4 regions of the Vibrio casei genome follow, and region 2 is predicted to be linked to each of the others. Evidence: predicted binding sites of a transcription regulator. Region 2 holds the regulator's gene; each other region holds the start of a gene.

Region 1 (2,212 bases), 990 kb from region 2:
TCTGGTTTTTGCGCAATGCCTAGTCCCATCGAGAATGACAGCGCCATGATTAAAATCGCGCGGCGATCTAAATCAACACGAGAAATGATACGTACCCCAGCCGCGGCAATGGTACCGAACATTACTATGGTCGCGCCGCCAAGTACGGGTTCTGGAATTAACTGCACAAAACTTGCTACGCCCGGAAATAATCCCAGAATGATCAGCATGCCAGAAATAAAGTAACCAACATAACGACTCGCCACACCGGTTAGCATAATGATGCCGTTGTTTTGGCTAAAGGTTGAGTTAGGAAAGCTGTTGAAGAGCGCGGCAATGGCAGAGTTTAAACCGTCGGCCAATACGCCACCTTTGATACGTTTTAGATAAATAGGGCCATCAACTGGCTCACCGGAAACCTCTGAAGTTGCAGTGATATCGCCAATCGCTTCTAGTGCGGTGATAAGGAAAATCAGCACTAAAGGAATAAATAGCGACCAATCAAAGCCTAGACCGAATTGCATTGGAATCGGCAAAGCAATCACCTTTGTTTGTGTGGTTTGGCTAAGATCCAACATGCCCATGAAATAAGCCACAATACAGCCGACAAACATCGCAATCACAATAGATGCTACGCGTAAATACGGGTTTTTCGCTCGGTTTAAAATCACGATTAGACCTAACACTACACCGGCAAGTGCTAGGTTATCTAAACTGCCGAAGGTGTTGTTTTCCATTGCGCCATAGCCACCACCAATTGAGACCAAGCCAATTTGGATTAGTGTTAAACCAATTAATGTTACCACGATGCCCGACACCAGTGGGGTAATGATTTTTTGTGCGTACTGCAAAATGCGAGATAAGAAAATTTCTGCACTAGAGGCGACCAAGATAGTGCCGAAAATCGCCGCCATCATGGTTTCAATCGAAGCGCCGCCAGCTTTTAATGATAATCCTGCACCAATGATCGGTCCTAGAAAGTTAAAGCTAGTGCCTTGAATGGAAAGTAAACCGGACCCAATCGGGCCAATAGTGCGGATTTGAATAAAGGAACAAATACCAGAAGCAAACAAAGACATACTGATGATGGTATTGGTTTGCTCGGCAGGAACCCCTAAAGATTGGCAAATAATAAGGGAAGGGGTGATGACCGCGACAAACATTGCAAGTAAGTGTTGTAGAGCGGCAAAAACGGTTTGAGGCAAGGGGGGACGATCATTTAATTGATAAACCAGTTCCATAGGTCGTGAAGTATGCGGGGCAGTCATAATCTTCCTTATAATCCAAATATTTGTTGACTGATACGTCAAGAATTTTGCGCATATTATAAGAATTTGAATAAATAAAGCAAACGTTTGCGCGTGACGGGGGGAACTGAGCTATGGGAACGACGCTCAGGAGCCGAAAAGAGGTTATGGGTCTCGGTTGTCGGCTGTTTCACTTCCCCGTGGATCGGAAGAAAAGTAAATGTACTATCAGAGATTGATTCAGTAGGAAAAATTGTCATCCCAGAAACGAGGGGCGAGTTATCAGGGATCTACAGCATGCTTTAATTAGATCTCTGATGTCGCCTTGCGGCTCCTCAGGGATGACGATTTTTTTGAAATTAGAATGCTGTTTCCGGTTATATTTTTCCGAGGCTAAAGACAGAGCTGATTATAATGTGAGAAAGTTGGAGAGCCGTCATCCTTGAGGAGCCTAAGCGACATCGAGGATCTATATACAGCGCGTGGTGATTAGATTCCCGCTCTGGCTAAGGCTCGGCAGGAATGACGTTTTTCTGTGGGTTTAGTGTTTCATGTAAAGCAACCGTGATTGCAGAACGACTCTGCCTAGGGACCAGAAACTAGGGGGTAGGAACCTTTATTTCATTTTTCACATTGAAGCTTTTATCTTTCCGAGCGGCGAGAAACGAAGTGTCCGATAAACGAGATTCGCTTTATTCTTTGCTTTCCCCACAACCCGAAGCGCTCTCGCACCTAACAACAATCTTTTATGCCTTCACATACTCACTACGTTCACCCAACCAACGCTCAACGATCGCTTTAGCATTGCTTGGATATTGCTGGTGGATGTGACGCGCAATGCGTTGTACTTCAGGAATTAAATATTGGTCACGTAGTAAGTCGGCGATTTTAAAATCTGCTACGCCAGTTTGCTTGGTGCCGAGTACTTCACCGGGGCCGCGGATTTCGAGATCTTTCTGGGCTATCACAAAACCATCGTTGCTTTC
Region 2 (2,212 bases):
ATCCAGACGACATCGACACTGCCATTACTATTTTTATTCGCCGCTTTTTCGGCTAAAAGGCGGGTTGTGGTTTCCGCAATGTCACTGACTTTTACATGATGAAGTGTAATCCCATAGCGTTGCTTAACTTGCGAGCTTGCCCAGCGAAGATAATCATTAATTTCTTGGCTTCCTCCCCAGGCATTTAAATACACATCTTGTCCTTTCGCTTTTACTTCAATAGATTGCCAATCCGATAACGTGTCGGCGTGAGACATAAAAGGTAAAGTTGTGGAGAGTGTTAACGCACAGCTAAGCAAAAAATGTTTCATACAAATCCTATGTAATGGTACATGTTGTAATAGAAGACAGAACTAAAAGGAAAAAAATTTCATTATTTCTAATAAATTAGCGCCTTAAAAATGCCATCTATGAGGGTAAGAGCTATCCGGCTCAATGGGTATTTTAGTAAATAAAAACCAGCGACAGGCGCTGGTTTTATAGTTTAGTCATGCTTATTATTGTTGTCTGTTATTTTAATGTTTTTACCGTTGAACGTTCAAGAATTTCAGGAAACATTTCAAATACTTGCTTCGCATGGTCTTTATCTTTGATTCGTTCTAGAAGAATTTCGACAGCATTCTTACCTAAACGACGCTTAGGTTGGTGAATCGTGGTTAATGGTGGTGAAAAGTAAGCCGATAGATCAATGTTGTCATAACCAATGACGGAAATGTCTTCTGGAATATTGATTCCTTTTTCTTGTAATCGACTCATTAGGCCGAGCGCCATAATATCATTGAAACAGAAAACTGCCGTTGGTCTTTTTTCCATAGCCAGAATTTTATCCGCTGCGATGACCGCTGTATCACATTCAAAATTACCTTCTAATAACCATTCTTCAGGTAACGATAAATCTTCTTCAGCTAAAGCACGTTTACAACCGGCGATACGTTCTTTACATGCCATTTTCTCAAAATGACCACTTAAGCACGCAATATCGGTATGACCATGGTCGAGCAAATAGCGGGTTGCTAGGTAACCACCGGCTTCGGAGTTATCAACAATTTTATCGGCTTTCGATGTCTCAGGCCCCCAATCCATAACCACCTTGGGGATGTCTGGATGACCATCTAGCATTTCGCGTAGTTCTTCATCAAGATCGGAACACATTACCAATAATCCATCGACACGTTTTCCTGCAAGCATACGGATATAATCGCGTTGTTTGTCGACTAAACCACCGGTATTACACAAAATGAGAGTATAGCCTTGACGATAGCAATAGCTTTCTACGCCATCGACCACTTCTGCAAAGAATGGATTGGTTGATTGCGTAACTAACATCCCAATCGTGCTGGTGGTATTACATTTTAAGCTACGAGCCACCGCACTTGGGGCGTAATTAAGTTGTTTAACGGCCGCCATGACTTTTTCTTGCGTTGTTTCTGCAACAAAACGAGTCTTATTGATGACATGAGACACGGTTGTGGTTGAGACTCCAGCAATGCGTGCGACATCTTTAATTGTAGCCATAGTGAGTTTCCCTTGTGCGGATGTTACTGAATCTTGTAATAGAACAAGCGACTAAAAAGATAAAAGTCGCCTTTTATGAGCGACTTAGGATAATTTCATATTATTTAACCACTGATTTTAGTCTTAAAAGACAGTGCTGACAATCAAATGGCGTACTTTTATCGATGAAAGCAATCGTCGACGCCAACGATTGCTTTCTAGGTTTTAAGAAAGGAGATACTGAAACTATTATTCTAATGTAGTGGTCGGCTCTGTGGTTACCGGTTCAGTCACTAAAGTATTGCGAATAGAAAGCCACCAGCGACCAAGTTGTTCATGCCAGAATCGTTCGCTTTGTTCTAGATATTTAGCTTGAGGAGTGAAACGATCCCATGCTTCATTAATGTTATCAAAGGCGAGGTAATTGGTTGGTGCGGGAATGGGATCCAAACCGGCACTTTTAAATTCTGTCATTGCTCGTTGCATATGGCTTGCTGAAGTCACTAGAACGAGCCTCTTTGAACCAACAAATCCAACTGCTTGTCTTGCTTCTTCCCATGTATCTTTTGCGCTCTCTAATAAGACAATATCGGATTTTGTTACGCCGAGTGATACCGCAACCGTTGCCATCATGCGAGCATTACTGACAGAGGATCCTGCTGCGTAGCCTGATAAAATCAATTTGGCACCAGGGTACATACGTAAAATACGGATACCT
Region 3 (2,212 bases), 240 kb from region 2:
GTCACCTTTGATGACGAAGAATTTTTTAAAGAGAACCACGACTATGAAGCCAATCGACTCTGAATTACTTAACCACTTGCCAGCGGATGTTGCCGACTCAATCAGTGCAATAATGGAAAATGAACACTTTAATGGTCATTTCACCGCCGAGCAATACTCAGGCTTATTAGCACAATCGGCATTATCAGATACTGAATTCAAACTTGCTCTGCTTCCCCTTGCCGCTGCTCGTGCTTATTGTTCTATTTCAGATTTCCATGTTGGAGCTATCGCAGAAGGTAATTCGGGCGCCGTGTATTTTGGTGCCAATATAGAAATTCAAGGGGTTCAATTAGGGCAAACCGTTCATGCAGAACAATCGGCGATTAGCCATGCATGGATGAAGGGGGAAACTGGCCTTAAAAACATTACGATAAACTACACGCCTTGCGGTCACTGTCGCCAGTTTATGAATGAACTAAATGGAATCGAAAATTTAGCCATTCAACTGCCCAATCGCCCCGCTTATACGTTACAAGATCTTTTACCCGAATCCTTTGGCCCTAAAGATCTCAATATCGACGCTCGATTAATGGGCAAAACTTCCCAAGATTATCAATTAAACGATGAGTCACTACTGGTTAAATCAGCGCTTAAAGCCATGAATATAAGCCATGCCCCTTATACACAAAACCATAGTGGCGTGGCATTAATGCTAAAAAATGGCAGCATATTTAATGGTAGCTACGCTGAAAATGCAGCGTTCAATCCAAGCTTACCCCCACTTCAAGTCGCCATTAATTTACTCCTTCTTTCTGGGAACGTTTTAAAGGATATTGATAACGCTGTATTAGTAGAACACTCACAAGGGACAATAAGCCATCTTGCCGAAACACAATCAACATTAGAGGCGATCGATCCCGACATCAGCATTACTTATATTTCCTTATAAAATATTACCCACCAATATTATTGGTGGGTAATCGTTCAGCCGTTATAAAAACTCGCCACAAATCATTGCGCAAACGATTGCTTGAGAGGTAAAATCCTTCCTATAGGAATCAATCTTCGTCATGATAGGAACCACAAATGTTTGGAACGGCTACCACCTCCTCTGCTACAAAAGTCCTTTTACTCGGTTCAGGAGAACTTGGTAAAGAAGTGGCTATAGAGTGTCAACGACTAGGCTTAGAAGTTATCGCCTTAGATCGTTATAGTCATGCCCCTGCCATGCAAGTCGCTCACCGTAGCTACACCGTAGATATGTTAGATGGTGATGCGATTAAAACCATCATTGAAACTGAAAAACCAGACTATATCGTTCCTGAGATTGAGGCGATAGCAACCGATGCATTAGTTGAACTGGAGAAAGAAGGTTTTAACGTTGTCCCGACTGCCAATGCAGCAAAACTCACAATGAACCGTGAAGGTATTCGTCGATTAGCAGCTGAAAAATTATCGATTGAAACGTCACCTTACCGATTCTGCGATACCTTTGAAGAATTTAAGTCGGCTATTGATTTTGTCTCTATGCCATGCGTTGTAAAGCCCATAATGAGCTCTTCAGGTAAAGGCCAAAGTATCATTCAAACGGAAGCCAATATTGATGCCGCATGGCAATATGCACAAGAAGGTGGCCGAGCAGGCGCTGGGCGTGTCATTGTCGAAGGTTTTGTTGACTTTGATTACGAGATCACATTATTAACCGTAAGAGCGATGGATGGTGTCCATTTCTGTGCACCTATTGGGCATCGACAGGAAGATGGCGACTATAGAGAGTCTTGGCAGCCACAAGTGATGTCAGAGAGCGCTCTACGCTCTGCTGAAGCAATGGCAGAAAAAATCGTTAATGCTTTAGGTGGGTTTGGTCTTTTCGGTGTCGAGTTATTTGTGAAAGGAGACAATGTTATTTTTAGTGAAGTATCTCCACGACCTCATGATACAGGGATGGTCACTCTGATTTCTCAAGATCTTTCTGAGTTTGCACTTCATGTACGAGCTTTTACTGGATTACCCGTTAATAATATTACTCAATATGGGCCATGCGCCTCAGCCGTGATACTCGCTGAAGGGACATCGTCATCCATTACTTTTGATGGTGTTGCAGATGCGCTTTGCCAACCACAAACTCAAGTTCGTTTATTTGGCAAACCTGAAATTGCTGGCCGTCGGCGTTTAGGAGTCACTCTTACTCATCGAGACTCTATCGAATCGGCCATAAAGGATGCTATAA
Region 4 (2,212 bases), 760 kb from region 2:
GTCTGACGGATAGCCATGCTCAATTATTATTGGCAGGTAAGCGAGTCGAAGTGCCTATTGAGTGGTTGAAGCAACACTGGACTGGTGAATACCAACTTTTGTGGCACAGTGACATGGCGGGACAAACCTTGAAACTTCATTCGCAAGGTGATGAAGTTGTTAAATTGAATCGTTCATTATCTCAAGTTCTTGGTGAGCCTTTAGGTACTAAAGATCGCTTTGATCAAACAGTGAAGGCTAAAGTGGAAGCCTTTCAAATGTGGCAAGGGATCAATGTGGATGGTATTGCTGGTAAAGAAACACTCATGCTGTTAGATAGTTATGTGAATGAAAACGCCCCTGTGATTGTGGCGAAACAAGACAGTGGGGTAAATAAATAATGTCAGAAGTTATGAAAGCTTTACAGCAATCAGAGCAAGCTTATCAAGCGCAATCGATGCCTAAATCCTCAAGTGGATATCAGCATTACAAGCAACCTAAGTCGTTTAATCAAGGGCTGATTGTGCTAGTGATTTGTGCGCCGATTTTGTTGGTCCTCGCGTTTTTGTTTTATCACCAAAAGATAAATAAACCAGTGCTGTTTGTTGAACAGGTAACCAAAAATAAGCCTCAAAGTGGTTTAGTCGAAACTGATATAGCAGAGGTCGAGGTGATTGAAAGCAAAAAAGAGTATAGTCTCTTATTACCTTACCCTGATATTGTGGCAACAAAAACCTTACCCGCAGCTAAGGTTGTCGTGGCGCCTAAGCCAGCATCATCTAACACCTCTTCAGGTCTTGTCACGAAGAAAAGTAATAATGATTCGATTCGTTCAGATGGTGGGACAATCATAAAAACCGATCAAATTAATATGGATGATCCCAATAGCGACTGGGGGGTGAGTGAATTGGATTTATCCGGTGTTTCTCCTGAATTGGCAGAGCGTTTTAAATTAGCATTAGATTCTCCAGCTTCTGCGAGAAAAAAAGCTCAAACATCAAACGTAATTCCAATCCCTAAAAATACAATAAATTTGGTCGGAAATGAAAAGCAGTATTATGGGCATTTGCCTGAAATGGACTTTGAAACTCATATGTATTCTTCACAATCTAGCCGCCGTTGGGTCAAAGTGAATGGCAAGGAAGCACATGAAGGTGACTGGATTATTGGTGATAGTGTTCAACTTGAACAGATTTTACCTGGCAGTTTGGTTATTCAGTTTGGCGGGCAATCGATTCAAGTTCCTGCTTTGTATGAGTGGAAAGGTTAAGTTTATTTAAGATAAAAAATGGAGCTTAGAAGTGGGTGGTCAATGACCACTCCTTTTTTATTGGTTGATTAATGACATTACGATGAAGTCGTTCATGCAATCGATCTCCTTTTGATGTTGATTATTCAATAAACACCATGTTTGCTTACAATTTTAGTGCTAGACTTCGACCGTTTGTTTTTTTATAGAGGGATGCGGTATGTTGCAGATTTTACAGGGTGCTCAAATGCTATTTGTGGCATTTGGCGCATTAGTTTTAGTGCCTTTACTCACAGGATTAGATCCAAGTGTTGCATTGTTTGGGGCAGGTATTGGTACCTTAATCTTTCAGGTTATTACAAAGCGAAGTGTTCCCATTTTTCTTGCATCTTCTTTCGCTTTTATTGCTCCGATTATGTATGGCATCCAAGCGTGGGGGGTAGCCAGTACTATGGGGGGCTTAATGATGGCCGGCGCAGTATATGTGGTTCTTGGTACGGTGATTAAAGTTCGTGGCGTTGGCTTTATTCATAAGCTGCTACCACCGGTTGTGGTTGGCCCTGTGATCATGGTGATAGGCTTAGGTTTAGCACCTGCAGCTGTCAATATGGCATTAGGCAAAAGTGGTGATGGTGGAATTCAGATTGTTGCTCATGATGCTGCATTATGGATTTCAGCCGTTTCTCTATTAGTGACCATTGCCTTGAGCGTCTTGGGGAAAGGTTTCTTTCGATTAATGCCTATTTTAGGCGGCATTATTTCAGGTTATGTGGTGAGTTTATTTTTTGGGGTAGTCGACTTCACGCCGGTGCAGCAGGCATCATGGATTGCGTTTCCTAACTTTACCTTTCCTGAATTTAATATTAACGCTGTGTTGTTTATGATCCCAGTTGCGATTGCACCTGCTGTTGAGCATGTCGGGGATATTCTCGCTATTTCAAATGTGACGAATAAAGATTACCTGAAAAAACCTGGACTACACCG

The links. Region 2 encodes PurR, which represses purine synthesis genes. Its sites were predicted from a motif close to TNANGNAAACGTTTNCNTNA; they were not measured.
Region 1: a site for PurR is predicted at 1,323-1,342, ahead of VCASEI_RS01170 (uracil-xanthine permease family protein). Genes of this name have one in related genera too.
Region 3: a site for PurR is predicted at 997-1,016, ahead of purT (formate-dependent phosphoribosylglycinamide formyltransferase). Genes of this name have one in related genera too.
Region 4: a site for PurR is predicted at 1,342-1,361, ahead of VCASEI_RS02355 (uracil-xanthine permease family protein). Genes of this name have one in related genera too.

What each region holds. Positions count from the first base shown of each region.
Region 1 covers NZ_AP018680.1:246,446-248,657, forward strand. The annotation lists gene VCASEI_RS01170 (uracil-xanthine permease family protein) at 1-1,247, opposite strand, end outside; gene recG (ATP-dependent DNA helicase RecG) at 1,973-2,212, opposite strand, start outside.
Region 2 covers NZ_AP018680.1:1,235,867-1,238,078, forward strand. The annotation lists gene VCASEI_RS05960 (ABC transporter substrate-binding protein) at 1-311, opposite strand, end outside; gene purR (HTH-type transcriptional repressor PurR) at 511-1,515, opposite strand; gene elyC (envelope biogenesis factor ElyC) at 1,744-2,212, opposite strand, start outside.
Region 3 covers NZ_AP018680.1:1,472,251-1,474,462, forward strand. The annotation lists gene cdd (cytidine deaminase) at 44-931, shown strand; gene purT (formate-dependent phosphoribosylglycinamide formyltransferase) at 1,069-2,212, shown strand, end outside.
Region 4 covers NZ_AP018680.1:473,194-475,405, forward strand. The annotation lists gene VCASEI_RS02345 (ExeA family protein) at 1-380, shown strand, start outside; gene VCASEI_RS02350 (general secretion pathway protein GspB) at 380-1,249, shown strand; gene VCASEI_RS02355 (uracil-xanthine permease family protein) at 1,449-2,212, shown strand, end outside.